3 regions of the Clostridium tanneri genome follow, and region 1 is predicted to be linked to each of the others. Evidence: riboswitches for the same ligand, from Rfam matches in the RefSeq annotation. Region 1 holds a riboswitch; each other region holds the start of a gene.

Region 1 (10,779 bases):
GTCCAACTTATCTTTAGAAACTAATAATATAGGAGCATTGTATTTCTTTGCTAAAGGTGCTGCACTCAACGCATCTCCGAAATCCTCCCCATTAGCAATTACTGCATAGTCTGAAGTAGCATTCCATCCATTTTTTGAGATAGAAACAGAAGTGTCATATCTATTTGCTCCCGATATCCTCTCCGGCGTAAATGCTGCCTTAGCCTTTGCACCTGCTCCAATACTTAAGCACAAGCTTAATGACAGTAAGCAAGCTATTTTTTTCACGTTCATTTTATATACCCCCTTGTCTCTGATAGTGTAATTATATCATTGGTAAATTTGGGTTACAATAGTTATTTGTGGACATCTTTGGACATACTGGGGACAGTTTACAACTTTTCAGCTATAGTGAATTAGCAAATAATTGTAGACTGTCCCCTAAAGATACAAGGGTATTTATAGAGATTAGTCTCATTTAATTTAAACAATTATTTAATGCAATTAAGTTTAGTATGAAAAATCTGCGTAAAGAAAAGGGACAGTCTACAATTTTTAACACAATAAATGTGTAATAATTGTAGACTGTCCCCATAAAGTTCTAATTATTGATTTGAGTTTCCTCTTCAACTTTTACATCAGTGCTATTTTGATTAGAATTATCTTCTATCACATCTGGCTTAGTTGAATCTACCGTTGTATCTTCTACTTCATTTACTGCTCCTGTACTTTCATCTGGTTTAGTTTGTGTGTCATTGTCAATTTCAAGACCAACTACCTCAGCTTTAACATCTTCTAAATGGATGTTTTCTTTTGTTCCAGAAAGTACAACTATCTTCTTTGCAGTTACTGACTTAATATTTACAATTCCATCCTCACCTGGATTTACATAGATAGTCCCATCTACAGTTATGTCAGAAACAGTAGCATTATTTCCTTCTAAATATAAGTCACCCTTTACATTTCCCTTAAGAGTTACATTGTCTGCTATAATATCTACATTTCCATCATAGTTATCTGTGTAAGTTTTGTCCGCTTCATCTAAGAAATCTGCATTTATACTCATGGATAGTATTAATGAATCTGATATAACGCCCTCTCCACCAATGGCTAATATATAAGTGCTAGGTGAGAGCCTGGACTGTATAAAGTTCCTAGTAGTCTCTGGCACTTCCTTGTTCACAAGTATTATAGGAGAATTAGCTTTTCCTGCAAGAGCAGCTCCTGATAGAGCATCTGCAAACTCATTTCCAGTAGGACCCTCTCCTAGAGCTGTTAATACTCCTGTTAAGTCAAAATCCTCAGCAAAATAATTCATTACTACTGTATTTGTTTCAAATCTATCTGCTCCTCCAAGTCTTTCTGCCCCTGGCACTTTGTCTTTAGTTGCATCACCAACGGAAGCAGTTCCGCCTATTACGTAGGTCTTATTTATACTTGAATGTTTCTTTATAAATTCCTCTGTAGGCTTTGAAAGTTCTTTGCTTTCTGTTAGAAGAATTGGCATTCCCTTCATAGCTGCAATAGGCGCTGCTGATAGTGCATCTGCATAACCATCACCAGATGCTAGAACTATTTTATCTGTTACACCTAACTTTTCTGCAACGGCAACGGCAGTTTCGTATCTGTCATTTCCCCATAACCTGTCTACATTTGCATTGCCAAATTCACTTTTCAACTTATTATAAGCTCCCTCAGATACTGAACCAGTTCCCCCAATAACATATATATTCTCTATCTTAACCTTATCATTTAATCTTTTAAGCTCCTCTAAAGTTTGAGAGTTTAAGCTTTTTGACTCAGTCAAAAGTATCGGTGCATCCTTCGCCTTGGCAAGTGGCGCGGCAGAAAGAGCATCAGCGTAACCTTCTCCACTAGCAATGATTACATTCTTAGTACCATCTAACCAGCCTATTTGAGACACTTTTACAGAAGTCCCGTATCTATCCTCTCCTCCAGCTCTTAATAACCTGCTTTCAACTACTTCCTCTGCTGAAACCTTAACCGCTGTTGCTGAATTAGATAATAATATTGCTGCAAAAGCTACTGCTGAAATTGTACCTATACTTTTTTTATTCATTAAATGATTCCTCCTAAGTTTTTTTATTATATTAATAATTTAATATTTTACATACAAAATTTTTAATATCTTCTAAACTGTTCTCTTTATTAGTTATTATCTTGTATCTGCTACGTGTTTTATTGTATTACATTTGAATATAGTTATCTATACAAAGAAATTTCTAGCTTGCACATCTAATGGAATATGAATTTATTCCTTCATATTTTGGTACAAGCATGCAAATGACTGAAATCATTGATATAAGCCTCTTTGTGCTATATTTTAAGAAAATAATCGATAACTTTCTTCTACAAATTACATAATGAGGTTATTAATATTAATTTATAAGACAACCTTTTTGCTATCAAATAGTGAAGTCTATGTGGGACAGTTCACAACTATTCAACAACAAAAACAAGGGGACGGTCTACAATTATTCATCAATGGAATAATTGTAGACCGTCCCCTTGCTTGTCGAATAGTTGTGAACTGTCCCCATACCTCTATTTAATAAAATCCTTTATCATATTCTCTAAAAACTTTAATCTCTCCTCATAAATCCCTGAAACCTTCTCTACTTCCACAACAAGTATACTACCCCTAACCTTAACATCTTTAATCTTAACAGGCATACTACTTAAATCTAAATAAATGCTAGAGTTATCTGCAGCCATAGTCCCTGTCATAACATTTTTAAGCTTATTTAAAACAAAGTCCTTAGAAATAGGCAGCTTACCTAAATAGACCTTATTCACAATATACTGAGCTTTACCTTCCTTGAATCCTAAGTTTCCTTCTGTACGCAATAGAAAACTAATACCTTTATAGCTGGAAGGTATGAAAAATTGTAAACTGTCCCCAGACATCTCTCCGTGGATTCCCTTTATAGTTAAGTCATCATAAGTCTTCTTTCCACTAGAATAAAAAGCTATAATGCCATTTAGCTCATCATTATTAAGTTCCATTACACCTTTGCTTTGAGCTTTTATTCCCTTATCAATAAGATCAAAGGATACTTTTACCTTTGGAACAACGTAAGAATGATTCCACGATACTAAGCTAAATAACGCTCCTAATGATAGTATTAATATTGTTATTAGAGTAATAACTATAAGAAACCCTCTTTTATTTTTCATCTTACTCATTACATCACTCCTGATTCCCATTTTTGCTTATTATCTATATGAATCTTGGCGTCACTTTACTTAACTGCCCTTAGCAACGCTCCTATTCTAGAGCAGTGTATGATTGACAGTAAAGTCTTCACTACTAATATCTATTAAATTGTTACTTCTAAACTTAAGCATTCTGTCCTCCTATAACTTCAACAGGACTTAATCTATAGGACTTTGCTGCCGGAAAAAAGGCCGCTAAGGTTGAAGCAGTTATATCAATTAAAGAGGATATTATTATGAACTTGTTGTCAATAACTATATCTACCAAGGGCTTCCCTTCTAAAGTTATGTATCTATTAAAAGCCTTTATATACATAATATTAAGCCCTACTCCAAATAATGTTGCAATTACCCCTAATATAAAAGCTTGAACAAAGAAAATACTAGCTACAGAACTATCTTCTACACCCATAGCCTTTAATATTCCTATCTGCTTATACTTTTGGGTTGCTGTTATTCCCAATATACTCATTATACTTAACACCGCTGCAAGTAATACGAAAACCTGAATTATAATAGTGCAAACTCTTTGTCCAATTATACCACTTACTAAAAGCTTGTTTTGACTTTTCCAGTTATCTACTTTTAAGTTTTTATTATTTAAACTTTCCTCTACCTTCTTCTCTAAGATATCTGCGTTATAAGGGTTAACTGCAGATATTTCAATTGAAGTTATTTTATTTCCAAATCCTATTAAATCCTGAGAGGTCTTTAAATCTGTAAAGACCCACTGTCTATTAAGCTTAGCAGAACCTAAATCATAAAACCCTGTCACTGTAAGTTCTAAATTTTTGTTATCAATAGTTACTATATTAAACTTATCTCCGAGTTTTAAGTCTAATCTCTCCTTTAACTCCCTGCCAACCAAAGCCTCTTTAGCTTCCTTTATCATCTTTCCCTCGTAGGTTTTGTCTTCTAAGTTATATAAAAGATTAGCTTCTTTTGATGTAATTCCTCTTAATCTAACAGGCTCATTCATGTCCTTCAACTTTATAAAAACCTGATGTTCAGCCACCGGCAGCACAGTTTTTATATCACTGCCTAAGGCTTGAATTTTTTCCTTCTTACTCTCCCATTCTTCCATTCCTCCCTTTGAAAAATAGACTGTTATATGAGAAGAGCTTCCTATAATTTTATCTAGCAATGTTGCATCAACACCCTTACTTAAAAGTCCTAAAAATATTTGGACTGATACACCTATTGCTATACCTAATATTATAATTAAAGTTTGTGCCTTATTATTTTTCAAAAATCTCCAGGCTATTTTAAAGGATGCAAACATCTTTCTTTTCCCTTTCTATACTTCTATCTACATCGAAAACTACACCATCATTTATTTTTATTATTCTATCTGCCTTTTTTGCTATCCTATCATCGTGAGTTATAATTACAAAAGTAGTATTAAACTCTCTGTTAACATTCCTGAATATATCATAAACTCCCTTAGCAGACTTAGAATCTAGGTTTCCTGTAGGTTCATCTGCCAGTATAATCTTAGGTTCGTTCATAAGCGCCCTAGCAATAGCTACCCTCTGCTGCTGTCCACCGGACAAATCATAGACTTTCTTACTCTTAAAATCTGATAACTGCACCAGATCAAGAAGCTCTTCAGCTTTTTCCCTAGTCTTTCTTCCACAGAAAAACTTGCTTATAGTATGAGGCATAAGAACATTTTCTAGAGCATTAAACTCTGGCAATAAATAATGAAATTGGAATATGAAACCTATGGTCTTATTTCTAAGACCTGCCAATGCCCTTCTACTCATGTTATCTGTCCTTTTGCCATCTATGTAAATCTGCCCATCAGTAGGCTTATCTAAAGTTCCTATTATATTTAGCAAAGTAGTTTTCCCACTGCCGGAAGCCCCTATTATTGAATTAAAAGATCCTTCCTTTATTGATAAATTAATATCATGAAGTACATGAGTCTTAGCATTTTTTCCATAAGTTTTATTTATATTTTCTAGTCGTATAATATCTCTCAATTTCTGTGACCCCCAATAGTTTTAATTATGACTTATAGCTTTTTACGACATAATACTGACATGACGCAAAATAATATTTCCTTAGTATTTATATTCTATCATAAAAATCTAAGGCATTGTCCACAATTATTCAAGGATTAAGGGACGGTTTGCAATTTTTCATCAATTAGAAACTTAAAGAAAAATTGCAAACCGTCCCCAAATATATCTTGACCTTACCAATTCATTGTAGTAATATGACCTTGTAGGAAAATTTAATAATTTACCAATCCCAGGGGGGCTGATGTTATCAGCTGAGATTAAGAATGTAATTCTTTGACCCTATAACCTGATCTGGATAATGCCAGCGTAGGAAGAGGTTTCATGTATTTTAAAAATACCTTTATAGTTTTAAAGACATAGGTACAAACCTCCTCTGGTTTGTACCTTTTTTATTTTTCAAATTTTTATAAATTAGGAGGCACTAATATGAAGTTTTCAGAAAGCTTGTATGAAAGCGTTAAAGAAATTTGGGAATCCTATTATACCCATCCTTTTGTAAAGGGAATAGGCAATGGCACTCTAGAAATAGACAAGTTTAAATTTTACATGATTCAAGATTACATATACCTTCTAGACTATGCCAAGGTTTATGCATTAGGCATAGTAAAGGCAGATAGAGAAGATATAATGCAGGGCTTTTCCAGCATGGTGAACAACATTCTAAATGGAGAAATGAGTATTCACCGCTCCTATATGAAAAGACTGGGCATTACCTATGAAGAAATTGAAAATACAAAGGCTTCTCTTGCAAATATCTCATACACCAACTACATGCTTGCTGTGTCACAAATAGGCGGGCTGCCAGAGGTATCCGTTTCTCTACTGGCTTGTATGTGGAGCTATTTAGAAATTGGCAGAAACTTAAGCAAAAACCCTGGTGCTGTAGACCACGAATTTTATGGTGAATGGATTAGAGGATATATATCAAAGGAATATGTGGGATGTACTAAATGGCTTATAGATTTAGTAGATGAACTTTCAGAAAATCTTTCACCAAAGGATAAGGAAAGATTAAAAGAAATATTTATAAATACCAGCAAATATGAAGCAATGTTTTGGGATATGTCTTATAACAAGGAGATGTAATTATTAATGTTAAAGTTTTGTGACGTAACCTTTAAATACGAAGAGGACTCCTATACCCTTATAAAAGACCTAAGCTTCAATGTAAATAAAGGTGAATTTATAAGCATAATAGGTCCCAGTGGCTGTGGTAAGAGCACAATATTTAGATTGATTTCTAAACTTGAAAGAAGCTCTAATGGAGAAATCTATATTAATGATAACAACATTAATACTATTAGCGATCCTATAGGGTATATGCCTCAAAGTGACCTGCTGATACCCTGGAGAACTATTTTAGAAAACGCTTGCCTTCCCCTAGAAGTAGGTAACAAAAAACAAAAGGATGCAAAAAAGAAGGCTGAAGAATTTTTAAAAACCTTTGGATTAGACAACTATAAAAACAAGTACCCAAAGGATTTATCTGGAGGAATGAGACAGAGAGTTTCCTTTATAAGAACTCTCCTTACCGGTGCAGAGGTTATGCTTTTAGATGAACCCTTTAGTGCCTTAGACGCCATAACAAAGCTTTCCATGCAGGAATGGCTTTTAAATCAATGGTCAAAGCTTAATAAAACTATATTATTTATAACCCACGATGTTGAAGAAGCTTTGTTTTTATCTAATAAAATATTTGTAGTTTCCGAAAGGCCTATAACTAAATTAAAGGAAGTAGTAGTACCTTTTGGTTACCCAAGGGACAGGCATATGTTAAGTAAACCTGAAATGCTTAGCATAAAAGAAGAACTTGTCAATGAATTAAAGCAGAGGATTGAACTATGAAGAAATATAAATCATCAATAATTGTAAGTATTGTATTTTTTATAATATGGGAGGCTCTAGCAAGATATATAGATGCTATGTACATACTTCCTTCTCCCAGTAGAATTGTAGAAAAGATTTGGCTTTTGAGAGAACCTCTCTTTTTAGTACATCTTCCCTCTACACTGTTGGTTACTTTTATAGGTCTTGCTATATCAATAGTTTTAGGTGTAGGCCTAGCTATAACCATGAGCTTAAATGAGAAAATAGAAAAGGCAATATATCCTATTGTAGTAGTAACTCAAACCATACCTATTACTGCCTTGGCACCGATATTCGTGCTTTGGTTTGGATACAGCATTTGGAGTAAGGTGGTAGTAACTATACTTATTACTTTCTTTCCTATAACGGTGAATTTATATGATGGTCTTCGTTCTACTAAAAGGGAAATGGAGGAACTGCTGATTACTTATGGAGCAAGCAAAAGGGATATATTTATCAAATTAAAATTTCCCTCTGCCCTTCCCTATTTCTTTTCAGCAATAAAAATAGCAGTGCCTCTTAGTGTAATAGGTGCTGCCATCAGTGAATGGCTTGGATCTCAATCGGGCCTTGGCTATTTTAGTAAAAGGATGATGACCCAGTTAGATGGAGCAGCAGTCTTTGCTCCAATAGTGATTTTATCCCTTGCTGCAGTTATCCTTGTGTTTATAATTAATCTCTTAGAAAATAAAATAATAAAATGGAGGAACGAGTAATGAAAAAACTTAAATATCTCTCACTATTATTAACTTTTATATTTATAACCTTTATGGCAGCAGGCTGCTCAAATAAAGAAGCAGCTAAAACTAATGGAGAAAAACTAGAGGAGGTAGACTTAGTGCTGGACTGGTATCCAAACGCAATACATACCTTTATATATGCAGCTATGGAAAATGGATACTTTAAAGAAGAAGGCTTAAAGGTTAATATCAAATACCCTTCTAACCCAACAGACCCACTTTCACTACCAGCTGCAGGCAAAGCAACCTTAGGTATTTACTATCAACCAGATATAGTAATTGCAAGAGCAAATGAAAACGTTCCAGTAAAATCTATTGGAGCAATAGTACATACACCATTAAACGTAATAATATCCTTAAAGGAAAAAAATATAAATTCACCTAAAGATTTATCTGGAAAAACCATTGGATTTTCAGGAAATCCTTTAAATACAGAATATGTTAAAACCATGGTAAAAGCAGATGGGGGAGATCCAAACTCTGTAAAAGTAATAGATGTAGGCTTTGAACTTCTTTCATCAATGGTAACAAAAAAGGTAGATGCTACAACTGGGGGCCTTGTAAACCATGAAGTTCCAGTAATGCAGCATGAAGGTCATGAAATAAACTACTTTGATCCATCTAAATATGGAGTACCTAATTATTACGAAGAAGTCTTTGTTACCAGTGATAAAACTTTAAAGGAAAAACCTGAAACCTTGAAAAAGTTTATGAAGGCTGCAAAAAAAGGTTTTGAATTCACAAAAAATAACCCTGATAAATCCTTAAAGATATTGCTAAATAATCAGCAAAAGGATAATTTCCCTCTTATAGAGGCAGTGGAAAAACAAAGTATAGATATTCTTCTTCCTAAGATGGAATCAAAGGACGAACCTTTCTTATATCAAGACAAGAAGGTTTGGGAAAACAATATAAACTGGCTTCAAGAAAAAGGTCTGCTAAAGGAAAAAGCTAATGCAGAAGACTTTTATGTAAATCTTGATGAAATTAAATAGAAGAGAAAGGGGTTGTCTTACAGCGTATAAGACAACCCCTTAAAATATTTCCTTTAAATCTATTACCAAGCCTTTAAAAATTCTCAGGCTTCATCTCCTTACAATAAAAACTCTCCTTTACTTATGTCAAAAATTAGGGAAAGAATTCTCTTTACATAAGAACTTATGTTCCGTATAATAAATATAGAACATGAGTTTGTAATTATTTTTAAGAATCCTGTCACCTTTTTAAAAATTCCCGGTATATATTAGGTGAAAGGAGTTGATAAATATGGCTGCAACAGCAACAAAATTAAGTAGTTCATTAATCATTAAGTACATCGATGGGATGGACTCAAAGGGAAAGGAAATAGTGAAAAAGCAGAGCTTTTCAAAAATAAAAACCTCTGCTGCAGAGCAAGATCTCTTTGACGTAGCAAAGGAAATAGAAAAGCTTATCGGCAAAACTTTAGATGAAGTTATAAGGGAAGATCAAAATTCAATAACTAACATTTAGAAGGGTACTTATCCAAAAACTAAGAGAATGAATCAATGGACAGTTAATAAACTTACCTTAACTGTCCACCATCAACTAAATAAAAAGGGGGCTGTGTAAATGAGTAAAACACTGGTAATGAACTTTTTAAATGAGGAAGGTAAAAAAACAGCAATTAGAGTAAGTAACGTCAGAGAAGACGTAACTGACCTAGAGGTAAAAACTGCCATGGATCTTATAATATCCAAAAACATATTTACCTCTACCGGCGGTGACTTAAAAGTTAAGGACTCTGCAGAGATAGTGGATAAGAGCACTACAGATCTTCAAGTCAAATAAACCCATTAAAATAACAAACTCCCCGGTGTAATATCTTTTGCACTGGGGATATATAGTAGGTGATTAAATGAATACAGACCTTTTAACTATGATAGGTAATATGGGATTTCCCATTGCGGTATCCGTGTACCTGCTGGTTAGATTAGAAAGTAAACTTGAAGCGCTCACCTTAAGCATAAATGATCTTTCAGTGACTATAAAAAACTTGCTAGCTTCAGAGGTCGGAAGATAAAAACAGGGCAGAACTTCTATAATAGAGGTTTTGCCCTGTTTTACTTCTTCTAATATAAGTGGGGAGTGGTTGTTATGATAAAAAACAATATTGATGTCTTAATTATGGAAGCACAGAAGGGTAATAAAGACTCCTTAGAAAAAATATTAAATTTGTACAAGCCCCTTATTCTAAAAAATGCCAGACAGATTTACATAAATGGATATGAAACAGAAGATTTAATACAGATAGGCAGCCTGTCTCTTGTGAAAGCTGTGTATAAGTACCAAGCTGATAGAGGCGCTAACTTTACAATCTTTGCTGCAAAGGTTATTAAAAATACCTTTAATGAAGAGTTAAGAAAAGTCATAAGCAAGAAATGGGATGAAAACTTTAAATGCAGCCTAAACAGCTTGAACAAAGACGGCATAGAGTTTATAGAAATACTACATTCACCAGAGGATTTAGAAGAGACTGTTCTTTTAAAGGAAAAAATAGCTATGCTTAAAAAGGCTATTAATAATCTTCCTGAAGATGAAAGAGAAATTATTAATTGGTTTTACCTAAATAATAAATCCTTAAAAGAGTATGCTGCTAAAGAAGACATAAATGTTAACACTGTTGTAAAGCGAAAAAGCAGAGCATTAGGAAAACTAAAAAGATATTTTTTGAAGAATTATAAATAACTATTATAAGTGAATTATAAGTGGAGGGGTTGAAATTGAAGAATTGGTTGTTCAAAGATGACAGTCCATGTGGCTGATTCTGACAGACCAATACCAGATAATACTACAGATATTACTACAGAAGTTAATGATAATGATAATAAGGCCCCTGAGGAGACATTACCAAAACCAAATATCCTTGAAAAAGCTAATGACAAAAATAGTGCCCTTAAAAGTGTACTAAA
Region 2 (10,779 bases), on a different contig from region 1:
ATATAGATACCTCTATAATACTGAAGAAACCGAGATTTATTCAAGAAAGCAAACAGCTATCTTCAGCAGAAAAAGGGTCGTTAATGCACCTAGTAATGCAGCATTTAGATATAAAAAGAGTTTCCACCTATGAAGAGATAGAGATGCAGGTAACGGAATTTGTAGATAAGGAGTTTTTGACAAAAGAGGAATCAAAGGTAATTGACATAAATAAAATACTTAGATTTTTTCAATCAGATTTAGGAAAAAGAATGAAATCTGCAAAACAAATACATAGAGAGACTCCTTTCTTTATGGAACTTCCTAGTACAGAAATTTATGAGGATTTGTCTGAGGAAATTTATAACGACGAGAAGATATTAATTCAAGGAGTAATAGATTGTTATTTTGAAGAAGATGATAAATTAGTACTATTAGACTATAAGACAGATTTTGTGGAAGACATAAATCTAATTAAGGAGAAATACTTTACTCAGGTTTATTACTATAGAAGAGCCTTAGAGAAGATGACAGGCAAAACTATTAAAAATGTATATTTATATCTATTCTTTAAAGATCAAGTGGTGGAAATGTAATTTCAGTACTTAAAAATAAGTTTGTATTTTAGGTATACCTGGGAAAGTATCATAAAAAATTTCGCAGTCTAGGTATACCTTCAATTATACATTATTTATTTATACAGGGGGGGATGAAGTATGAAGATTACAGTAACTATACTTTTATCAGCATCTATAGGTGCATTGTTATCTTTTATAGTATGTACATTATATTATGGAAAAACATCTAGAAGGCTTCAGCAATTTAAAAAGGATTTGTCCTTAATTTCAAATGGCCAGTTAGCTGTAAGAGTAAAAAGTCAGGGAACTTTAAAGGAGGTAGCTGACAGTATAAATTCCATAGTAAAGAACAGTAAAAGAATTTTGTGTGAAATATATGAGGTTTCCCAGAAGAATAGAGAATTATCTTCAACTCTTCAGGAAAATACAAAGCAAACAGAAAAGGCTTCGTCGGAAATAGCTCAGTCAATGCTAGCTATTACAGAATCTACCTATAAACAATCTCAGGATGCAGAATCTACAGGAGAAAGCACAAGACAAATGGCTGAGAATGCAGAAAAAATAGCTAAGTATGCAGAGAGTACACAAGATGCTGCAGAAGAAATGATTAGGGTAATTAAAGACAATGAGCAGATATTTAGTAGTATAGTAGACAAAATGAAAAATATAGGGGAAAATAGTACAACATTGGTTTCTAATGTTCAATTACTTCATGATAGGGCTGAAAAAATAAATAGTATAGCTTATGTCGTAACAGATTTAAGTGAAAGGACAAATCTTTTAGCGTTAAATGCAGCTATTGAAGCTGCACGGGCAGGAGAACATGGTAGAGGCTTTACCGTGGTGGCAGAGGAAGTAAGGAAATTGGCAGAACAATCATCTATATCTGCAAAGGAAATTAGAAAGCTGATTGAAGATATAAATGGAAAAATAAATGAAATAACTAAGGAAGCTAGTACACAGGCTTTAGGCATAAAGGAAGATGTGGAGTTTGCAGAGGAATCTAAGCTTTCTTTTGATAAAATAAGTAAGTCCACTAAATCTACCTATGAATCTGTGAACCAAATACACATACTAGCTGAGGAAACGACAGCTATGGCAAATAATGTTGATGAACTTGTAGAGAATGTAGTGCTAACAACACAGGAGTCACTATCTTTTGTGGAAGAAGTTTCAGCTGCTGTAGATGAACAGAATGTATCAGTGCAACAAATTAGTGAGTTGATAGTAAAAACAAATAAAACAGCGGATGATATAGATATAAAACTAAAGGAGTTTATTAATAAGGTAAGTTTAGGTGAAGAAGAGAATAGAATAATAAAAGAAGGCTTTGATAAACTAAAAAAAATATCCGATTTAATTATCTCAAGGTCTTTAGATATAGATAAAGGATCTGAATTATTAAAAAATCAAATGAATATTTATAATGAATTTGAATATATAGGTCTAATAGATAGTAAGGGAATAATGAAATCTGCCAGTCATCCTATATCAGAGGATAACAATGATTTTTCATTTAGGCCTTACTTTAAAGAAGCAATTCAAGGAAAAGAATATAACAGTGAACCGTATATTTCAAATGTTTCTTTTAATTATTGCATAGCTATAGCTGTTCCTTTTAAAGATGCAAAAGATAAAATTGAAGGGGTAATTATGGCTGATGTGTGTATAGAAAATTAAAAAAGATGCCATATTATATTAAGTTAAAATATAATATGGCATATATTATGCATTTAATAATATTAAATATTAGACTATTTGACAATTTTTTAGCACCTTATCACAGTAAATTGTCATTTTAGGATAATAGTGATATAATTTGTAAAGAAACTCAATTAGATATTATCAAATTATAGGGAGGGAATTAAATGTCAAAGGTTATTGAAAAGTTTTTAAAATATGTAAAGATTGATACTGTGTCAGATGAAGAGTCTAATACTGTTCCAAGTACTTCAAAGCAATTGGTATTAGCAGAGGAATTAGTAAAAGAGCTGAAAGAAATGGGAATGAAGGATGTATCTGTGGATGATAACGGATATGTCATGGCTACTCTTCCAGGAAATGTTGATAAGAATGTCCCTGTAATCGGTTTTATAGCGCACATGGATACAAGTCCAGAAATGTGTGGCACTAATGTAAATCCTAAAATCGTTGAAAACTATGACGGAGGAGATATAGTTTTAAACGAAAAAGAAAATATTGTTCTTCGTGTTGAAGAATCTCCAGAGTTAAAAGATTACGTAGGTAAAACTCTAATAACTACTGATGGAACAACATTACTTGGAGCAGACGACAAGGCTGGTATTGCTGAAATAATGTCTGCTATAGAATACTTAATAGCACATCCAGAAATTAAGCATGGTGATATTCGTGTTGGATTTACTCCAGATGAAGAGATTGGCCGTGGAGCAGATCACTTTGACGTAAAGAAATTTAATGCTGATTTAGCATATACTGTTGACGGCGGAGTAATCGGAGAATTAGAGTATGAAAACTTTAATGCTGGAAGTGCTAAAGTTACAATAAAGGGAAGAAACTTCCACCCAGGATATTCTAAAGATAAGATGATAAACTCAATACTTGTAGCAAATGAATTTATAAACATGCTTCCTGCAAATGAAACTCCAGCTACAACTGAAGGTTATGAAGGCTTCTATCACCTATTAGCTATAAATGGCGGTATCGAGAAAACTGAGCTTAATTATATAATCAGAGATTTTGATGCAGAAGGATTTGAAAATAGAAAAGCTTTCATAGAAGAAGCTGTTAAGAAAATAAATGAAAAGTATGGATTTGATTTTGTATCAGTTGAAATAAAAGAGCAATATAGAAACATGAAAGAAAAGGTTGAGCCTGTAAAATATATTGTAGATATAGCTTTCGAAGCTATGGAGTCAGTAGGAATAAAGCCATTAGTTAGACCTATAAGAGGTGGTACTGATGGAGCAAGACTTTCATTCATGGGACTTCCAACACCAAATTTATTTACTGGTGGACATAATTTCCACGGTAGATTTGAGTATATCCCAACTTTTGCTATGGAAAAGGCAGTTGAAGTTATTGTTAAGATAGCAGAAATATACTCAACAAGAGAAAAATAGAAGTATTATACGTAACAAAAGTTTAGAGCACTAAATACCGGTGTGTTTGATAGAGGTATACTGCTTGAAAGCCCTCATTTCGGGAATAAGCTTTCTGCGCAGTACACCTCTGCCTACATACACAGGCTGCCAAATCTAATTTTTAAGGCCCCTTTGTGTTGCAGCATACTTATATGTTGTAATGCTTTTATTTTAAGGAAGCAAAAGCTTTGAGTTAGTATTAGTATGCCTGTATTTTCCTAAGTATTCTTCATAGTTCCAACTCTTGTGAAATTTGGCGGCACTCCTGTATCCGGATTTGAACAGTTTTAGGCTTTGACTTTTGGATAAATAAAAGTCTGTAGGGTTAACGCCAAGAGTAGGAATAAGTACAGTTCTAATTAGATTTTCCTCTTTCAACCACTCTCTATTCTTTTCAGCAGACATAGTACCTGCAATATCAAATAAAAAGGAGATAGGATCTTTCTTTCCCTGTTTAGTGTTACTTATCTCAGTGCTATCGAATTTAAAGCCAATTGTCGGCCAGCGAGGAGTTCCTTTAACATCAAATATGCTTATTGGAAAGTTGCAGCAAACAGCACCATCAACTATATAGCTTAAGCCATCTGCATGTAAGAATTCAACAGGTTTAAAGTAAAAGGGAATGCTTATGCTCATTCTTACAGCTTTTGCTATTGAAAACTTCATAGGATCTATTCCGTAGTCTGGTAAGTTATCTGGAAGTATCAGAGTTTTTCGTTTAGTTATATCTGAAGCTACTATCTTAAGTCTACATTCTCCATTAGTAGTAACATCCTTAAATTTTCTTATACCTTTCTTTTTTAAAAGTTTATGAATCCATTCTTCAACATAGTCTCCAGAGTAAATTCCCTTTTCCACTAAAAAACCAAGGGCTTTTCCTAGTAAAGGAACACGTTGAAGGCCATTTTTATCCAAAAAGTCTCTAAAATCCATTTCCGATAATATTTTATTCATTTCCTTAGCGGTGTAACCTGCAGCTAGAAGGGCTGCGACTACAGCACCAACAGAGGTACCTGCAACTCTTTGCCAGTGATATCCTTGGGTTTCCATGTAATTTAAAGCACCAATAATTCCAATTCCTCTCATACCTCCGCCTTCAAAAACTGCATCAGCTTTCAAAATTAATCACCTTCTTTTATTTTACAGTATATATATATATTATTACTGGTTGTTAAGAAAGGTTATATCAAATCTGAAAAAATATTTATTAAATGGAAAGCATTTTTCATATACAAAAAAAACTCATTATGATATATTAGAGTAACATTTTTATAGGAATAGAAATATACTGTGAGTATAAAATAGTATAGAATTCATTTGATGAAATACCAATTGACAATTACAAGATATGGTGGTAATATTTTACAGTATCGACAAATTTATAAAGAAAGGTAGGGATTATTTATGAATAAAAACAAAGGTTTTCAAATTCCAATGGATGTTATTGAAGAATGTTTAAAAGAGTGTTTGGACAATACTGGTAATGAAAATGGAAAAGAAAAAACAAGTTCTGTTAGCAGTAGGTAACTAGAACCTGTTCATTACAATTTTTTGCATTTCTATATAAGACTAATAAAATGAATACTTCTTTTCTAATTTTCTAAACATCAGCACTAATAATGAGGTGATCAAAAGATATACAACGGCAGCTATTATAAATGGTGTTATAGTAAAATCTCTTGTAACCACTTCTTTAGCAGCCCTGAGCAAATCACCGATACCTATAGCTGCAACTAGTGCCGTATCCTTTATAAGGTTTATGGCTTCATTACAGACAGGAGGAATAACATTCCTTGCTGCCTGGGGAAGTATTATTCTTATCATAGTTTGACGATAGTTCATTCCGAGAGCTTTGGCTGCCTCAAATTGACCTCTATCAACTGATTCAATACCAGCTCTAAAGGTTTCAGCTAAGTATGCTGCATAGTTTACAGTAAAAGCTATGCTAGCGGCAGTTAATGGTGTTAATCTTATGCCTACTACAGGAAGACCAAAGTATGTGAAGAAAAGTTGAAGAAGTAAAGGGGTACCCCTAAAAGCCCATGTATATAAGCTTAAAACTGCCTTCAATGGTTTAATTTTTGAATTTTTCCCTAAGGCTACAAGAATGCCTAGGGGTACTGAACAAACTGCTACTATTATAAATAACTCTAAGGTTATTATGCTCCCTTTTAGTATAAATCCTGTAATATCCATAAGATTAGCCATTAAAACCACTTCCTAACTAGTTATTTTGTAATTATATCTTTTCCAAACCATTTTTGAGATATTTTATCTGCTGTTCCGTCAGCCTTCATAGCATCTAGAGTTTTATCAAGTTCTTCTTTAAAGCTATTATCGCTCTTTCTTATACCTACTCCATAATCTTCTTTTCCGAAATCTTCATCAAGAACCTTGTACAAGCCAGGTTTTTTAGATATGTAGTATCTTCCTACTACTTCGTCAACAATTACTGCATCTACACGGCCTTGATTTAAATCCATTAAAGCCTCTGTATTATTTGAATATTTTCTAGTATCCTTTAATGCACTTGAAGTTTCCTTATCAGCTGTTAAAGCAGTTTCACTGCTGCTTCCTAGTTGAATACCAACTATCTTACCAGATAAATCTTTTTTACCTTTTATAGTAGAATCACTTTTTACAACAATAATTTGTTTGTTTTGAAGATATACATTTGAAAAAGCTATCTGTTCTTTTCTTTTGTCTGTTATAGTTAAACCATTCCAAATTACATCTATGTCCTTATTATTTAAGCTAAGTAGAACACCATCCCATTGAACAGGTTTAAATACAGCCTTTACACCCATTCTCTTTGCAACTTCCTTTGCTAAATCAATATCAAAGCCAACAATTTCTCCTTTATCGTCTTTAAATCCCATTGGTGGAAAGCTGTCATCAAGCCCAACAACAAATTCTCCTTTTTCTTTAATCTCTTTTAAGGAATTATCTTGAGCTTGGCTACCATTAGCTTGTTTACTATTGCCACATCCTGAAAGTATAAGACCTATGGAAAGTACTGCTATAGTTAAAATTGATAATTTTTTTTTCATTTTTGAATCCCCGCCTTTTTAATTATTTAATTACAATACCTATTATACTTTAGCGTATTAAATTTGTAAAGTAATAAAATGAAATTTTATAAGATTTTAATTATAAGTTTAAAAAATTATATTATTATCCGATTTTATGTAGTTATATAGATTAAAATTTTGTGAGTTAGGAGGGGCAATTTGAAGGTACAGGTTTCAGATACTCAATTATTTGAAAAGGAAATAGTTCGCAGTTTTAAAGGATTCTTATGGATAAAACTACGAACTATTTCTTTATTATGAGAAAAATGAAGACAAATTTATAATTTTAATGACCTTGCCGCAGCTTTAATATCTTCTTTTCCTAGCACTGCCGATATAATAGAGATTCCATTTACTCCAGTAGCTAAAACTTCCCTGAAGTTACTTTCATTTATGCCGCCAATAGCTACAGCAGGTATATTGATATTCTGGTAAATATCTTTTAGAGTCTCTATTCCTAGCGGTACATCTATGTCTTTTTTTGTTCCAGTGTAGAATATGGCACCAATACCTAAATAGTCTGCTCCATCTCTTTCTGCTTCTAAAGCTTCCTCTAAAGTTCCTGCGGAAATGCCTATAATCCTATTTTTACCTAATATTTTTCTAGCAATTTTTAGAGGCATATCATCTTGACCAAGATGAACTCCATCTGCATTTATAGCCTGCGCAATGTCTATTCTGTCGTTTATTATAAGTGGAATCTTATAGTGGTCTGTTACTTCTTTTACTTCTAAAGCAACCTTAAAAAATTCTCTTGTGGAAATGTTTTTTTCTCTAACTTGAACCATGGTGACACCGCCAAGTATTGAATCTTCTACTACAGTTTTTAAACTTCTGCCCTTTAGAAAACTTCTATCAGTTATAAGATATAAGCTATAGTCTATTTCCATGTTATTCTACCTTCTTCCATAAGTTTTTCTTCTGTTAACGTATAAATACAGTCAATTAGTTTTACTCTAAAGCTTCCAGGAGCCTTAGCTATTTCATGAGCTTCTTCTCCTGCTAAATTCATCGAAAGAATTGCTGTTACAGTGGATATAAATTTATCTTCAGATACGGCAGCTGTGCCTCCGCAAAGAGCTCCAACCATACATCCAGCACCAGTTACTTTGGTTAACATTTCGGTGCCATTTTCAATAATTGCACTGCGAATACCGTCAGTTATGTAATCCTTTTTTCCAGTAGCTGCAACTACACAATTATATTTTTGTGCTAGTGCAATGCAGGCATCTAAGGCATCGTCACCATTATCTAAGGAATCAACACCGCGAACTTCAGAGGATTTTCCAGCTAAAAATTTTATTTCTCCAATATTACCTTTAATAACATCAACTCTTCCAAGCTCTAAAATTCTATTTATTACAGAAAGTTTTCTTGGAATAGCTGCACAAGCCACAGGATCTAATACAACAGGAACATTATTCATTTTTGCAGATATACTAGAGAGCACCGCTGCTTCTTCCTGTTCCTTAGTCAAAGTTCCAACATTTAAGTATAAAGCAGATGAAATTTTAGTAAAATCAAAAACCTCATCATAGGCTTCACACATAGCAGGTGAAGCTCCATAAGCTAAAAGTACGTTGGCACAATCATTTATTGTTACGTAGTTAGTTATACATTGAACAAGCGGAACCTTGCTTCTAAGTTCAGTGAAGGTATTACATACTTCTTTAATATAAGTGTGTTCAAAGTTATTGCTCATTTTCATTCCCCCAAAATATTTATATTTTATTCATAAGAAATCTTTGCTTTTTTATAAACTTCTATAAAATGACCTACAGGACCAACACCATGTCCTATAGAAAAAGAATTTTCTATAGCCCTAGTTATATATTCTTTGGATAGGGAAACTGCTTCTTCTACAGAGTTCCCTTTAGCTAGGTAAGATGCTATAGCTGAGGACAAGGTACAGCCTGTACCATGAGTGTTTTGAGTTTCTATTCTATGACCTTCAAGGGTTATAAATTTATCTCCAGAAAGAAGTATATCGTTGGCATCATTGCATCTATGGCCACCTTTTATTAATACATTTTTTGCTCCAAGTTCCTTTATTTTTAATGCTGCAGTCTTCATCTCTTCAGCATTTTGTATTTTCATTCCAGTTAGCACTTCTGCCTCAGGAATATTTGGTGTTACCACCTCTGCAATGTATATAAGATTCTTTATGGCTGATTCTGCCTCAGGTTTTAATAAAAAATAACCACTTTTAGATACCATAACTGGATCTAATACAATATTTTTAGCATTGTATTTTTTTAGTAAGTCTTTAATTATTTCTATAGTTTTGCTATTGGATACCATACCAATTTTTACAGCATCTACAGTTATGTCTTCAAAGATAGATTTTATTTGAGCTTCCACAAGCTCCTCTGTAACCTCCATGACATTTTGAACCCCTATTGTATTTTGTGCGGTTATTGCAGTAACTACACTCATTCCGTAAACACCTAGGGAACTCATAGTTTTTAAATCAGCCTGAATACCTGCGCCTCCACAACTATCTGAGCCGGCAATTGTTAATACTTTTTTCATTTTAAACACCTCTGCTTTGCCGTGGGAGAGTTAGCTAATTGGACTAAAATTGCTTTGAACCGGATATAGGTAAAAAGTAGGAAGGGTAAAAGACAGGCTTTTGTATAAATTTAAAATAAAAAAGTGTATTGCGGAAAAGCAATACACTTATAGTAACAAAGTGATATAATACGACTTGCTTCCCTACGCCAGTGTTAACCGGATCAGGTTCAAAGGGTTAGAAAAAACTCTTCTCAGCCTTATGGCACCCCCACAAAAATTTATTTAATTGTTCTACTATTACTTTAACATACTTATCCAAAACTGCAACAGTTAAAATAGCCTGTTATACATAAATAGTTTAGCTTATTTTCAGTACTTCTTAAAAAAGCTGAGTTTCTTATACTAATGAAGCCACTTTTATTATAAAATAGAGGAAAGGTGGTACTTAACTTATTTCAATAATATTAATACAATATTATTAAGAAAAGTAAATAAGGTGTATGGAGGAATGAAAATGAAGATTGGAGTTATTATGGGAGGAGTATCCTCAGAAAGAGAAGTATCTTTAAACTCAGGGAAAGAAATAGTTAAATACTTTAATAAGGATAAATATGAGGTTGTTCCTATAGTTATAGATAAAAAAGATGATGTAATGGAAAAAGCTAAAGATATAGATTTTGCATTTATTGCTCTTCATGGAAAATTTGGTGAAGACGGAACAATACAAGCTGTACTGGAAACAATGGACATTCCATACTCAGGCTGTGGACCACTTACCAGCGGAATATGTATGGATAAGGATATAACTAAAAGAATACTAAGACAGTCAGGAATAAATACTGCTGATTGGTTATGCGTTAGAAGTGTAGATGAGATAGACTATGATTATATAGATAAGATGGGATACCCAGTGTTCGTAAAGCCAAATAGTGGTGGTTCTAGTGTAGCTACAAACTTGATTAAGAAAAAAGAAGATATAGAAAGTGCAGTAAGCTTAGCATTAGATTACGATAAGGAAGTTATGATTGAAAAGTATATAAAAGGCGATGAAATAACTTGCTGTATGTTAGACGGAAAAATGATAGCTATAATAGCTATTAAACCTAAAGCTGAATTCTTTGACTATACAGCAAAATATGCTGATGGAGGCTCAGATGAAATAGTAGTACAATTTGAAGAAGGCTTACAAAAGAAAATTGAAGAAATGGCATTAGAATGCTGGAAGGTTCTAAAATGCAGTGTATACGTAAGAGTAGATATGATAATAAAGGAAGGCGTACCTTATTTACTTGAGTTAAATACTTTACCTGGAATGACAAAGAATAGTCTATTCCCTAAAGGGGCAAAAGCTGTAAATATGTCTTACAGTGATTTATTAGATAAAGTAACAGAATTATCCTTGAAAGAAGTAAGATAGATTTGTAAAGGTGAAACTTAGGTCCGGTGGGGAAGAACCTTCACCGGATTCTGTTTACATCAAAAATGTCAAAGATATAAAAATTATTTGAAAAGATA
Region 3 (10,779 bases), on a different contig from region 1:
ACCTACAGTATCTGCATCCTATGTTTTAACCTCCTTAATATCCTTTGCTGTGGTATATTCGGTTTTAATACTTGTAGATATATTCCTAATGGTGAAGTTTGCAAAGAAATCCCCTGTGAAAAAGGGACCTGTAAATTACGAGATAAAAGGAAATAAGGGGGGCTCATTATGGATTTAGCAGTAGTATGGTTTTTACTAGTTTCCATTCTCTTTATAGGCTTTTTCTTTCTAGAAGGCTTTGACTTTGGTGTAGGAATACTGTTACCATTCCTTGGTAAAGGCGACAGAGAAAGAAGAATTATTATTAACAGCATAGGGCCTTTTTGGGATGGTAATGAAGTTTGGCTCATAACTGCTGGAGGAGCAATTTTCGCAGCTTTTCCAATCTGGTATTCCACCATGTTCAGCGGTTTCTATCTTGCACTTTTACTAGTTCTTTTGGCTCTTATACTTAGGGGAGTTGCCTTTGAGTTTAGAGGGAAGCATGAAAGCAAAATGTGGAGAGGCACCTGGGATAAAATAATATGTGGAAGCAGCTTTCTTTTAGCTACACTTTGGGGAGTAGCATTAGCAAACCTTATTAAAGGTGTTCCTATAGATAAAAGTATGAATTATGTAGGAGGTTTTTTTGATTTAATATCCCTTTATACTTTGACGGCAGGTGTGACAACACTTTTAGTATTTATCTTTCATGGCGCAGTCTTTCTATCTTTAAAAACTACAGGAGATATAGAAAAAAGAGCCTTAAAAACTGCTAGTACCTTTGGAATAGGTGGAGCAGTTGCAGGTTTATTACTGATACTGGAAAGTTTCCTAGAAACAGATATTTTTAAAAGCAGCTCTGCATTAGCTGCTGCTATAGCTGCCTTTCTTCTTTTGCTGTTATCCTATTTTTTTATCAAAAGAGGGAAGTCGTGGATTGCAATGATAAGTAATGGACTTTCCATTGCACTGGGGATAGGATCACTGTTCCTAGGATTATTCCCAAGAGTTATGGTTTCTAGCATAAAGCCAGAATACAGCTTAACTATATTTAATGCAGCTTCAAGTGCAAATACTCTTTCTCTTATGACAAAGGTTGCATTGATTTTTATTCCTTTTATACTGGCCTATCAAATCTGGACCTACTGGATATTTAGAAAAAGAGTTAGTGATGAGGATTTAGAGTACTAGATAAAAACAATATAGAGGAGCAGGTTTTTATGATAAACAAGAGATTACTAAAGGAAGCTCTAAGCAAGAGATCATATATTCCAACTGCTGTAGTTTATGGAGTACTTAATTCCTTATTTAGTATACTTACCGCTTTATTTATGGCACTGCTGGTAGACGGAATATTTATAAAAAAAAGCAATTTAAAAGATATGAAAATATATATACTGCTATTCTTAATAAATGCTGTAGTAAAATTTCTTTTCAATCTTTTTATAGAAAAACATATAAAGAACTGTGCTGAGGATATAAAAGAACAGCTTAGAAGAAAGGCTTTTAATTTAATCCTTTCTTCTAACCCCTATAGGATTAAAAATATAGATACAGGAAGAATCATTAACTTGCTTACAGAGGGCTTTCAAAGTATTACTTCCTATTACTCTCAGTATATACCTCAAATTTTTTCAGCCTTTCTAATTCCAGCACTAATTTGTATCTTTACAGCAATGGCAGATAAGTTGTCTGCTTTAATAATGATTATAACTTATCCTATTATACCTTTGTTTATGGTGCTTATAGGGTATAAAACAGAGGAATTAAACAATAATCAGTGGAATAAGTTGAATACATTAAGTTCACATTTTTTAGATGTACTTCAAGGTTTAAGTACCTTAAAGCTTTTTGGAAGGAGTAAGATTCAGGAAGAAAAGGTATATGAAATAAGTGAGGACTATAGAAAAGGTACAATGGAGGTTTTAAAGGTAACCTTTCTTTCATCTTTAGTTTTAGAACTCACCGCTACTATAAGCATTGCAGTTTTAGCAGTTAATCTTGGCTTAAGACTTGTATACAGCAAAATAGATTTTCTACAGGCCTTTTTTATACTTATAATAGCTCCGGATTTTTATCTTCCTCTTCGACAGTTAGGTCTAAAATTTCATTCCTCCTTAAATGGTAAGATAGCTGTAGAAAAATTAGAGGAGCTGGAAAAAGAACTGGAGGAAAGAGAGGATAACTGTAGGAAAGCAGAACTAGAAAAAGATAAATTTACTGTGGAAGTCAAAAATCTAAGCTTTACCCACCGAAATAGAGAAGCTTTAAATAACATAAGCTTTAAAATTAGTTCAAAGGAAAAAGTAGCTATTGTTGGAGAAAGCGGCAGTGGGAAAAGTACTTTGATTAATATTTTAAGTGGTTTTTTAAAGGTTAATGATGGAACTGTTTTTATAAATGGCATAGATATTAATTTAATAAACAGAGAGAGTTACTTAAGAAACATTGCATTGGTACCTCAATTTCCTCATATTTTTGATAAGAGTATTAAAGATAATATTCTTTTATCAAATAGGGAGACTGATCTTAAAGAATTTTATAACGTATGTAGAACTACGAAGGTAGAAGAATTTGCAGTAAAGTATAAGGATAGATATGATACAGCAGTTGGGGAAGGAGAAAGAGTAATCATTAGCGGCGGTGAAAGACAGAGGATTGCAGCAGCCAGGGCAGTACTTAAGAACACTCCCTTTATCATACTAGATGAACCTACCTCTGCCTTGGACCCGGAAACAGAAGAGATTATTCCAGAACTTTTAAAGGGGTATTTAAAGGATAAAACCCTGTTAATTGCAGCTCATAGGCTAAATACAATAAAAGCAGCAGATAAAATTTTAGTTCTTCAAGAGGGGTATTTGGTGGAATCAGGCAGTCATGAAGAACTGATGGCAAAGAGGGGAAGGTACTTTGAATTTTGGAGGAAGAGCTATGAGGATTTTTAACTTAATAAACTACCTTATGAAGAAGCATATTTTCTTTGTTATCTTTTCAATATTTATGGGAGTTCTAACTATTATAAGCAATGTAGGCATGCTTTCAACTTCCTCCATACTAATCTCAAGGGCTGCCCTTCATCCTGAGGTATTGGATCTAATGGTTCTTATAGTAGCAGTAAGGTTTTTTGGAATATCAAGAGGTGTTTTTAGATATTTAGAAAGATTTTTTTCCCATGATACTACCTTTAGAGTGCTAAGTTCTACAAGAAGATGGGTTTATAAAAACTTTAATGATAATTATTCAGAAGGTCATGAAGGATATAAGACTGGAGACATATATACAAAAATTGTAAAGGACGTAGATGTGTTAAAGGAGTTTTACCTAAGGGGTATATATCCATTATTTATAGCTATTTTAACAGGCCTAGTGACAGTAGTAGTTCTTTCTTATTTTAGCATACCTCTTTCTATATACTATATCTTATTTTATATAGGCTGCGGTTTTATACTTCCCTTAGCGTTATTTTTTCTAAGCAGAAGATTAATACAGAAGGAGAGTCAATTGAAGGAAGAACTAAACTTAATTTTACTAGACTTTTTAAAGGGAGTGGTGGAGGCATCTATCTATTCTCTGAAAGAGGAATTTAATGACAAAGTAAACTATCTTATGGATAAGCTTTCGGAAATAGAAAAAAAGAAGAATTTTATTAATGCAGTAGGAGATAACCTTTATTCTTTAGCTTTAAGCTTACTAGTGCTTTTATCTTTAGTTATAACCGCACCTTTAATAGTAGAGGGAAGGCTAGAAGGTATATACTATGCAATGGTTCCCCTTTCAATTATGGCTTCCTTTGAAGCACTGATTCCCATGACTAATGTACTTTATAAGTTTAAAGAAGCAGATAACTCTGGAAAAAACATATTGTCCATAATTGGTATAGAGAACAAAAGAGGCAATAATAGAGAAAATTTAAATTTCAGCAACAATGTAATAGGCAAACTTACATCACAGTCATCGTTAAGCATAGACTACAGCAATGATATCATAAGCAATTGTAATCTTAGTGTTAATAACTTAAGTATATATAACAGTTCTAAAAAGTTTCTAATTAGAGATTTATCCTTTAATCTTCCCTATGGAAAAAAGATAGCAATAGTTGGAACCAGTGGTTCAGGAAAAAGTACAGTACTAAGGGCTTTGTTAGGTTTTGTTAACTTTCATAGAGGAGATATAAAAATAGGAGGTAGGTCTTATAGTCAATTAGATAAGGAAGAAATAAGAAAGTTTTTTACTTATGTAGAGCAAAATTCATATATTTTTAACACTACAATTAGAGAAAATCTTCTTATAGCCAAGGATAAGGCAGAGGATGCAGAAATAATGGAGATACTTAGAAAATGCCAAATAGATACTTTAATTAAGGAACTACCAGATAAGCTAGATACAATAACAGGTCAGTATGGTTTCAAAATTTCTGGTGGAGAAAAACAGAGGCTTCTAATTGGAAGGGCCTTATTGAAGAAAAGTAAGATAGTCCTATTAGATGAACCTACTGCAAGCTTAGATACTAAACTTGAAAAGAAGGTTGTGGATTTTCTTCATAGCAGTATAAAAGATAAGAGTTGTATATGGGTAACCCATAGACTTATAAGTATGGATAGGATGGATGAAATTTTAGTTCTTAACCAAGGAGAAGTGGTAGAGAGAGGTACCCATAAGGAACTGCTAGCCTTAAAAGGCAGGTATTATAAGTTGTGGAGCTTACAAAGGGCTGAAGCCTAGTTACTGAATTTATCTATCTCGTATATGACATAAGGTAGGAACTTCTTGGGATATATCTAAATATGGGAAATAAGGAGGGGTTAGTATGAAGATATTTATAGTTGGAGGCGGCTTTGCAGGCATAAGTGCTGCAAAAGTTCTTTCAAAAAAGCTTTCCAATGAACATGAAATATATTTGATAGACAAGAAAGATTATACTACTATGCTCCCAAACCTCCCAGAGGTTGCAAGTGGAAGACTTGAAAGTAGAGATGTTACAGAAAAAATAAGTAATTTAATACCATCTACTGTGAAGTTTATAAAGGAAGAAATATTAGAAATAAATTTAGATAAAAAAATAATCAAGACTACAGTTAACGAGTATAGTTATGATTATATGTTGTTAGCAGCAGGCTCTACAACCAATCTGTTTGGTTTTGATCAGAATCTGGATAAAGTAAATGTATTAGATTCTTTAGAGGCTGCAGAGGATATTAAGGCTAAATTCTCTAAGTATTTAGAGGAAAGAGATAAAGGCACTTTAGTAGTATCTGGTGCAGGTTTTACAGGAATGGAGCTTGCCTGCAATCTCTATGACCTAAGTAAAAGAAAAAATAAGAATTTAGAAGTTATTTTTGTGGAAAGAGCTAACAGAATTTTGCCTATGTTGTCAGAAAAACTATGTGCACATGTGATAGAAAAATTAAATAGTTTAAATTTTAAAATATATACTGATAACCAAATTACAATCTTTGACGGAAATAATATAACTTTAAAAAACGGTGAGATTATAAAGGATACTTTTTTCTGTTGGTGCAGTGGAGTTAAGTCTTCTGTAAAACCTGTTGGAGAGTATTTATCACTTCCAGATGGAAGAATTATAGTTGATGAATTTTTATCCATTCCAGAATACCCAGAAGTTTATGCTGTAGGAGATGCAGCAGCAATGAAGGATAAAAATAATAATTTCCTTAGAAGGGCAGTTACCTTTGCACAGATGTCTGGAAAGCATGGAGGAAAAAATATTGCTGCAGTAATAAATAAGGAAGAGAGAAAGAGCTTTAAACCTATAGATTTAGGTTGGATAATACCTATTTATATTTCCAGTATAGGAGCGGTATTTGGAAAGGAAATGAAGGGACGGAAGGGAATATTTATGCACTATATTCTCTGTGGTATAAAGAATTATAACTTTAGAAATTTCTGGACAGCACTAAAGGCTGCCTTTAAATATCCCTTTGCAAAGCCTTAAGATTTATACGCCTCAGAGATAATAAATCTCCGAGGCTCTTTCTATTATTGCAACTTATTTCTCTTATTACTACCTTTATTCATTTTACCGCTGGCAGCATCCAAGGCAGCAAAGGTGCCGCTATCTCCCATATTGTCCATTTGTTCATTTATCTTTAAATTCTTAGTTAACTTTCTTTTTCTCATCTAGATATCTCCTTTCCACTTTTAAAATATATTTAATTCTTAGTCATATCCAGTATTTAAGGAAAACTAGCTTTTGTATTTATAAGAAAGTACAAGTATAGCATTTGCATATTAATAAGCATTATGTGCGGTGTTTTTTGCGATAGGTTGAAAATAAAACCATATGAAAGTAGCACCGATATTTCTACCGGTGCTTATACAATAAGGGGGACTTAATGTATCCTATTTCCTCTAAGTTATATAACTTAGGACAGTTATTATTATATAAGATAATTGTGTAGTAAATATTTAATTTTTAAGAACTTTTTGTTAATAATTGGTTTTTTATAACAAATTTTTATTAAATTTTAGAATTACCTACTACATAGTCTTTAACCTTATTGTAAGCATATTGGATTGCAGAGTCCAAGTTATTATTATTCTTTCCGCCACCTTGAGCAGAAAAATCATTTCCGCCACCTTTTCCATCAACTAAGGTAATAGCATCCTTTAGCAGGGAGTTCATGCTGAGAATCTTCAAATCCTTAGAACAACTAAAGTGCAGGTTAGATTTATCTCCTGACTTTACTGCAAATAAAACTACAACATTAGGGAAAGCTGTTAACTTAGATGCCAATAAGGTAGCGTGTTTTAGGTCAATATTATCATATATAGACTTTACAATCCTTATATTATTTATGCTCTCACAGGAGTTCAGTATATTTTGTACTTCATATTCAGCAATCTCGGCTTTCAGCTTGCCATTCTCGGAAAGAGCCTTATTTAGGTTTTCCTTAAAGTTTTTCACCTCATTTAAAAGAGCAGCCTCATTGCAGGATAAAATGCTGGACATCTTTTCTATCCATTCATATCTTATAAAATAGTCTGAAATAGTCCGTGAACCAGATATAAATTCAATCCTAGTACCAGTTCCTTTTTTTGTCCACTTTATAATCTTGATAGCCTGAAGCTCTATTGTAGAATTAGGATGAATTCCATAACAGGGAGTTATGAGGACATCTTCAATTCTAATAAGTCTGATTTTCTCATTTGATTTAATAGAGGCTTTTTTGCCTAATAATTTTTTTAGTTCAGCATTTGTTGGATACAGGGTCTCTACAGGGATGCTATTTAAAATTATCTCATTAGCTCTTTTTTCAACATCTCTAATTTGGGCATCTTCTATAGATTTATCTATATCTATGTAGGAACTGCTTTCTCCAAGGTTAACAGAGGTAACGTTTATGTTAAGCAATTCAGAAAAGCAGGCAGAGATTATATGCTGCGCAAGGTGCTGCTGCATATAATCAAATCTTCTCTTCCAGTCTATGCTGCATTTCACTCTGTGAATTTTTAAAGGTTTTATATTTGTTACGTGATATACTTTATCATCTTTCTCATAAACATAGGTTATGGGTGAAGAATTTATAAAGCCTATATCATAGGGCTGTTCTCCACCATCTGGGTAAAAGCAGCTTTTATCTAATTCTATATGATAACTATTATCCTTTTCAATCACATTAACTATTTCTGCTGTAAAGTCCTTTTGATAAGGATTTTCATAATAAAGTTTTTCCAAGTTAAAACATCTCCTTTAAGGCTAATACCTTGCCATTAAATATAGGGTTGATACATAACTTATATTCTAACATAAAACTATAAAAAATTTGACATATTTATTTGCAAAATGATATACTGAAAACAGTAAAGGTTCACAATAGTATAAAATAGGGGAGGCAATAACATTGTCTGAGAGGAAACTTAAAGTTTCGACCCTTATAACCTGAATTGGGTAATGCCAACGGAGGGAACATAGTGGAAATTTATTTTTGGTTAAATTGCCCTTTTCCAATTCAGGAAAAGGGCTTTATATTTTTGCTTTAAACAAGCCTAATATTTAAGCTATAAAAACATAAAACTAATAGAAATAATGTTTAATTAAAAACTAACTATAGGATGTGCATTAAGTGAAAAAATATGACAAATCAGTAAATAGAACTATTTCCATTGTTTTTCAGGTGCTTTTAATATTATTATGGCAGTTAGTAGTGGATAAGGGGGGAGTTCCTAAATATATACTTCCCTCTCCAAAGGATATTATAGATACCTTATTTCAAACACTGCCGGCCTTAAAACCTCATATTTATGCTACATTACAGGAGGCTCTTTTAGGTTTTTTACTCTCTGTAATATTGGCAATAATACTTTCTGTGCTTATGGATAACGTAAAAGTAATAAAAAGTTGCATCTATCCCATACTGGTAGTTTCTCAAACCATACCAACTATAGCTTTGGCACCAATATTCATAATATGGTTTGGTTTTGGAATGCTTCCAAAGGTTATTGTAGTTATAATGGTATGCTTTTTTCCTATTGTTATAAGCCTCGTAGACGGACTGGAGGCTGCAGATAAAGATATGCTAAACCTTATGAATACAATGGGGGCTTCAAGGCTTCAGCAGTTTATCTATGTTAAGTTTCCGAATAGCCTAGGTGCTTTTTTCTCCGGTCTTAGAATAGCTGCAACCTACAGCATAATGGGAGCGGTAATTGGTGAATGGCTTGGAGGGGAGAGAGGTCTAGGAATTTTTATGGTAAGAGCAAAGAATGCCTATGCTTTAGATAAAATATTTGCAGCTATAGTTGTAATAATAATATTAAGTATGGCATTGTTTGGGTTTATGTATATACTTCAATATGTTTTTATGCCATGGCAGAGAAAAATTAAAGATAAATAAAGATGGAGGATATTAATATGAAAAGAAAAAAGTTTTTAGCACTTTTAGCATCAACTCTTTTAACTGCCTCAATATTTGCAGGCTGTGCTCAAGGCAATAAGACACCACAGAGCAGTACTGGTGAGAATAAGGAATTAACTAAAGTAAAGGTAATACTTGACTGGACACCTAATACAAATCATACCGGTTTATATGTGGCAAAGGATAAAGGTTACTATAAAGAAGAAGGATTAGATGTTGAAATAATTCAACCTTCTGAGGGAACAGTAGGAAATCTAATAGCTGCAGGAAAGGGAGACTTTGGTGTTTCTTATCAGGAAGACTTAACCTATGCTAGAACTTCAGATAATCCACTTCCTATAAAGGCTATAGCTGCTATTATTCAGCACAATACTTCAGGTTTAGCAGCTCCAAAGGATAAAAATATAAAAACTGTAAAAGACTTTGAAGGAAAAACCTATGGTGGTTGGGGATCTCCTTCAGAAAATGCTGTGCTTCAGGCAGTTATGCAAAAGGAAGGTGCTGACTTTAGTAAGCTTAAAATAGTAAACATGGGTGAGCAGGATTTCTTTGCTGCTACTAAAGGTAATGTAGATTTTGCATGGATATATGAAGGCTGGGCAGGAGTAGATGCTAAATTAAAGAATATACCTATCGACTACATAGAATTAAGAAAGTTAAATTCTGATTTAGACTACTATACTCCTATTTTAATAGCTAATGAAGATACTTTAAAGAATAAATCAGACTTAGTTAAAAAGTTTATGAAGGCTACTTCAAAGGGATATGAATTCTCAATGGAAAAACCAGAAGAAGCAGCAGAGGTATTGCTTAAAAATGCACCAGAATTAGATAAAGCTCTTGTAGTTGAAAGTCAAAAATACTTAAAGAATAAGTATAAAGAAGATGCTTCAAGATGGGGAGAAATGAAGGCATCTGTTTGGAACAACTATACAAAGTTTCTTCTTAATAATAAGTTAATAAACAAGGATATGAAGGCGGAAGAGGCATTTACAAATGAATTCCTTCCAGCTAAATAATCCTAAAGGAGTAGACTGGATTGAATAATTACAATGGTAAGAAAAAACTTGTGCTTAAAAATATTTCCAAATCCTTTCAAGGGGACAGTATACTTAAAGATATAAGTCTTAAGGTAGAAGAAGGAGAATTTGTAACTCTCTTAGGACCAAGTGGAAGCGGAAAAAGCACTATACTTAATATAATATCTGGAATACTAGAGCCTGACGCTGGAGAAGCAAAGGTATTAGGACAAATAAGCTATATGCATCAAAAGGATTTATTACTTCCTTGGAAAAAGGTAATAGATAATGTGGCTTTACCTTTATATATAAAAGGAAAGAGCAAGGCAGAGGGAAGGAATAAGGTTAAAAATTATTTTGAACCCTACGGATTAAAAGGATATGAATTTAAATATCCTTTTCAGCTGTCTGGAGGCATGAGACAGAGAGCTGCCTTTTTAAGAACCTATATGACCTCCAGTGATATTATGCTTTTGGATGAACCCTTTGGAGCATTAGATGCCATTACAAGAAGTAAGATGCAAAACTGGCTGCTAAAGGTAATTAAGGATTTAAGCACTACTATATTATTTATTACTCATGATATAGAAGAGGCTATTTATCTTTCCAACAGAATATATGTGCTGTCAGATAAGCCCGCTTATATTAAAGGAGAAATATTAGTGGATCTGCCGAAGAATAGAACAAAGGAATTAATAACCTCAGAAAAATTTGTGGCTATAAAGAAACAGGTATTAGAGTTGTTATAGAAAAAGTAGAGGGAAGTAAGCACCAAGGGGTGGTTTACTTCCCTCTTTTATAGCTAAGATTTAACCCTTGAGGATGTTTACCAAAGCAAGCAGCATGAACATTAGTCCTCCTATAAGGTCTGCTTTCCTCTTTAGTATAAGTCCAAGCTTTCT

The links. A riboswitch is a leader RNA that binds a small molecule or an ion and turns the genes downstream of it on or off. The one in region 1 is predicted to bind thiamine pyrophosphate.
Region 2: another riboswitch for thiamine pyrophosphate. It lies ahead of thiD (bifunctional hydroxymethylpyrimidine kinase/phosphomethylpyrimidine kinase); the one in region 1 lies ahead of tenA (thiaminase II).
Region 3: another riboswitch for thiamine pyrophosphate. It lies ahead of P8V03_RS15840 (ABC transporter permease); the one in region 1 lies ahead of tenA (thiaminase II).

What each region holds. Positions count from the first base shown of each region.
Region 1 covers NZ_JARUJP010000017.1:23,804-34,582, reverse strand. Annotated here, with positions in the region: gene P8V03_RS13815 (cell wall-binding repeat-containing protein) at 1-273, opposite strand, end outside; gene P8V03_RS13810 (cell wall-binding repeat-containing protein) at 581-2,059, opposite strand; gene P8V03_RS13805 (hypothetical protein) at 2,545-3,186, opposite strand; gene P8V03_RS13800 (ABC transporter permease) at 3,341-4,498, opposite strand; gene P8V03_RS13795 (ABC transporter ATP-binding protein) at 4,482-5,201, opposite strand; TPP riboswitch at 5,465-5,573, shown strand; gene tenA (thiaminase II) at 5,670-6,329, shown strand; gene P8V03_RS13785 (ABC transporter ATP-binding protein) at 6,336-7,088, shown strand; gene P8V03_RS13780 (ABC transporter permease) at 7,085-7,825, shown strand; gene P8V03_RS13775 (ABC transporter substrate-binding protein) at 7,825-8,844, shown strand; gene P8V03_RS13770 (DUF1659 domain-containing protein) at 9,116-9,340, shown strand; gene P8V03_RS13765 (DUF2922 domain-containing protein) at 9,440-9,658, shown strand; gene P8V03_RS13760 (YvrJ family protein) at 9,726-9,890, shown strand; gene P8V03_RS13755 (sigma-70 family RNA polymerase sigma factor) at 9,965-10,555, shown strand; gene P8V03_RS13750 (DnaD domain-containing protein) at 10,613-10,779, shown strand, end outside.
Region 2 covers NZ_JARUJP010000013.1:84,535-95,313, reverse strand. Annotated here, with positions in the region: gene addA (helicase-exonuclease AddAB subunit AddA) at 1-575, shown strand, start outside; gene P8V03_RS12145 (methyl-accepting chemotaxis protein) at 696-2,237, shown strand; gene pepT (peptidase T) at 2,426-3,658, shown strand; gene P8V03_RS12135 (patatin-like phospholipase family protein) at 3,851-4,798, opposite strand; gene P8V03_RS12130 (hypothetical protein) at 5,084-5,206, shown strand; gene P8V03_RS12125 (amino acid ABC transporter permease) at 5,249-5,887, opposite strand; gene P8V03_RS12120 (amino acid ABC transporter substrate-binding protein) at 5,908-6,729, opposite strand; gene thiE (thiamine phosphate synthase) at 7,029-7,640, opposite strand; gene thiM (hydroxyethylthiazole kinase) at 7,631-8,452, opposite strand; gene thiD (bifunctional hydroxymethylpyrimidine kinase/phosphomethylpyrimidine kinase) at 8,479-9,282, opposite strand; TPP riboswitch at 9,445-9,544, opposite strand; gene P8V03_RS12100 (D-alanine--D-alanine ligase) at 9,779-10,681, shown strand.
Region 3 covers NZ_JARUJP010000024.1:18,984-29,762, forward strand. Annotated here, with positions in the region: gene P8V03_RS15805 (cytochrome ubiquinol oxidase subunit I) at 1-178, shown strand, start outside; gene cydB (cytochrome d ubiquinol oxidase subunit II) at 169-1,173, shown strand; gene cydD (thiol reductant ABC exporter subunit CydD) at 1,203-2,927, shown strand; gene cydC (thiol reductant ABC exporter subunit CydC) at 2,914-4,704, shown strand; gene P8V03_RS15825 (NAD(P)/FAD-dependent oxidoreductase) at 4,790-5,935, shown strand; gene P8V03_RS15830 (hypothetical protein) at 5,980-6,120, opposite strand; gene P8V03_RS15835 (alanyl-tRNA editing protein) at 6,461-7,678, opposite strand; TPP riboswitch at 7,819-7,926, shown strand; gene P8V03_RS15840 (ABC transporter permease) at 8,067-8,837, shown strand; gene P8V03_RS15845 (ABC transporter substrate-binding protein) at 8,855-9,877, shown strand; gene P8V03_RS15850 (ABC transporter ATP-binding protein) at 9,898-10,626, shown strand; gene P8V03_RS15855 (manganese efflux pump MntP) at 10,687-10,779, opposite strand, start outside.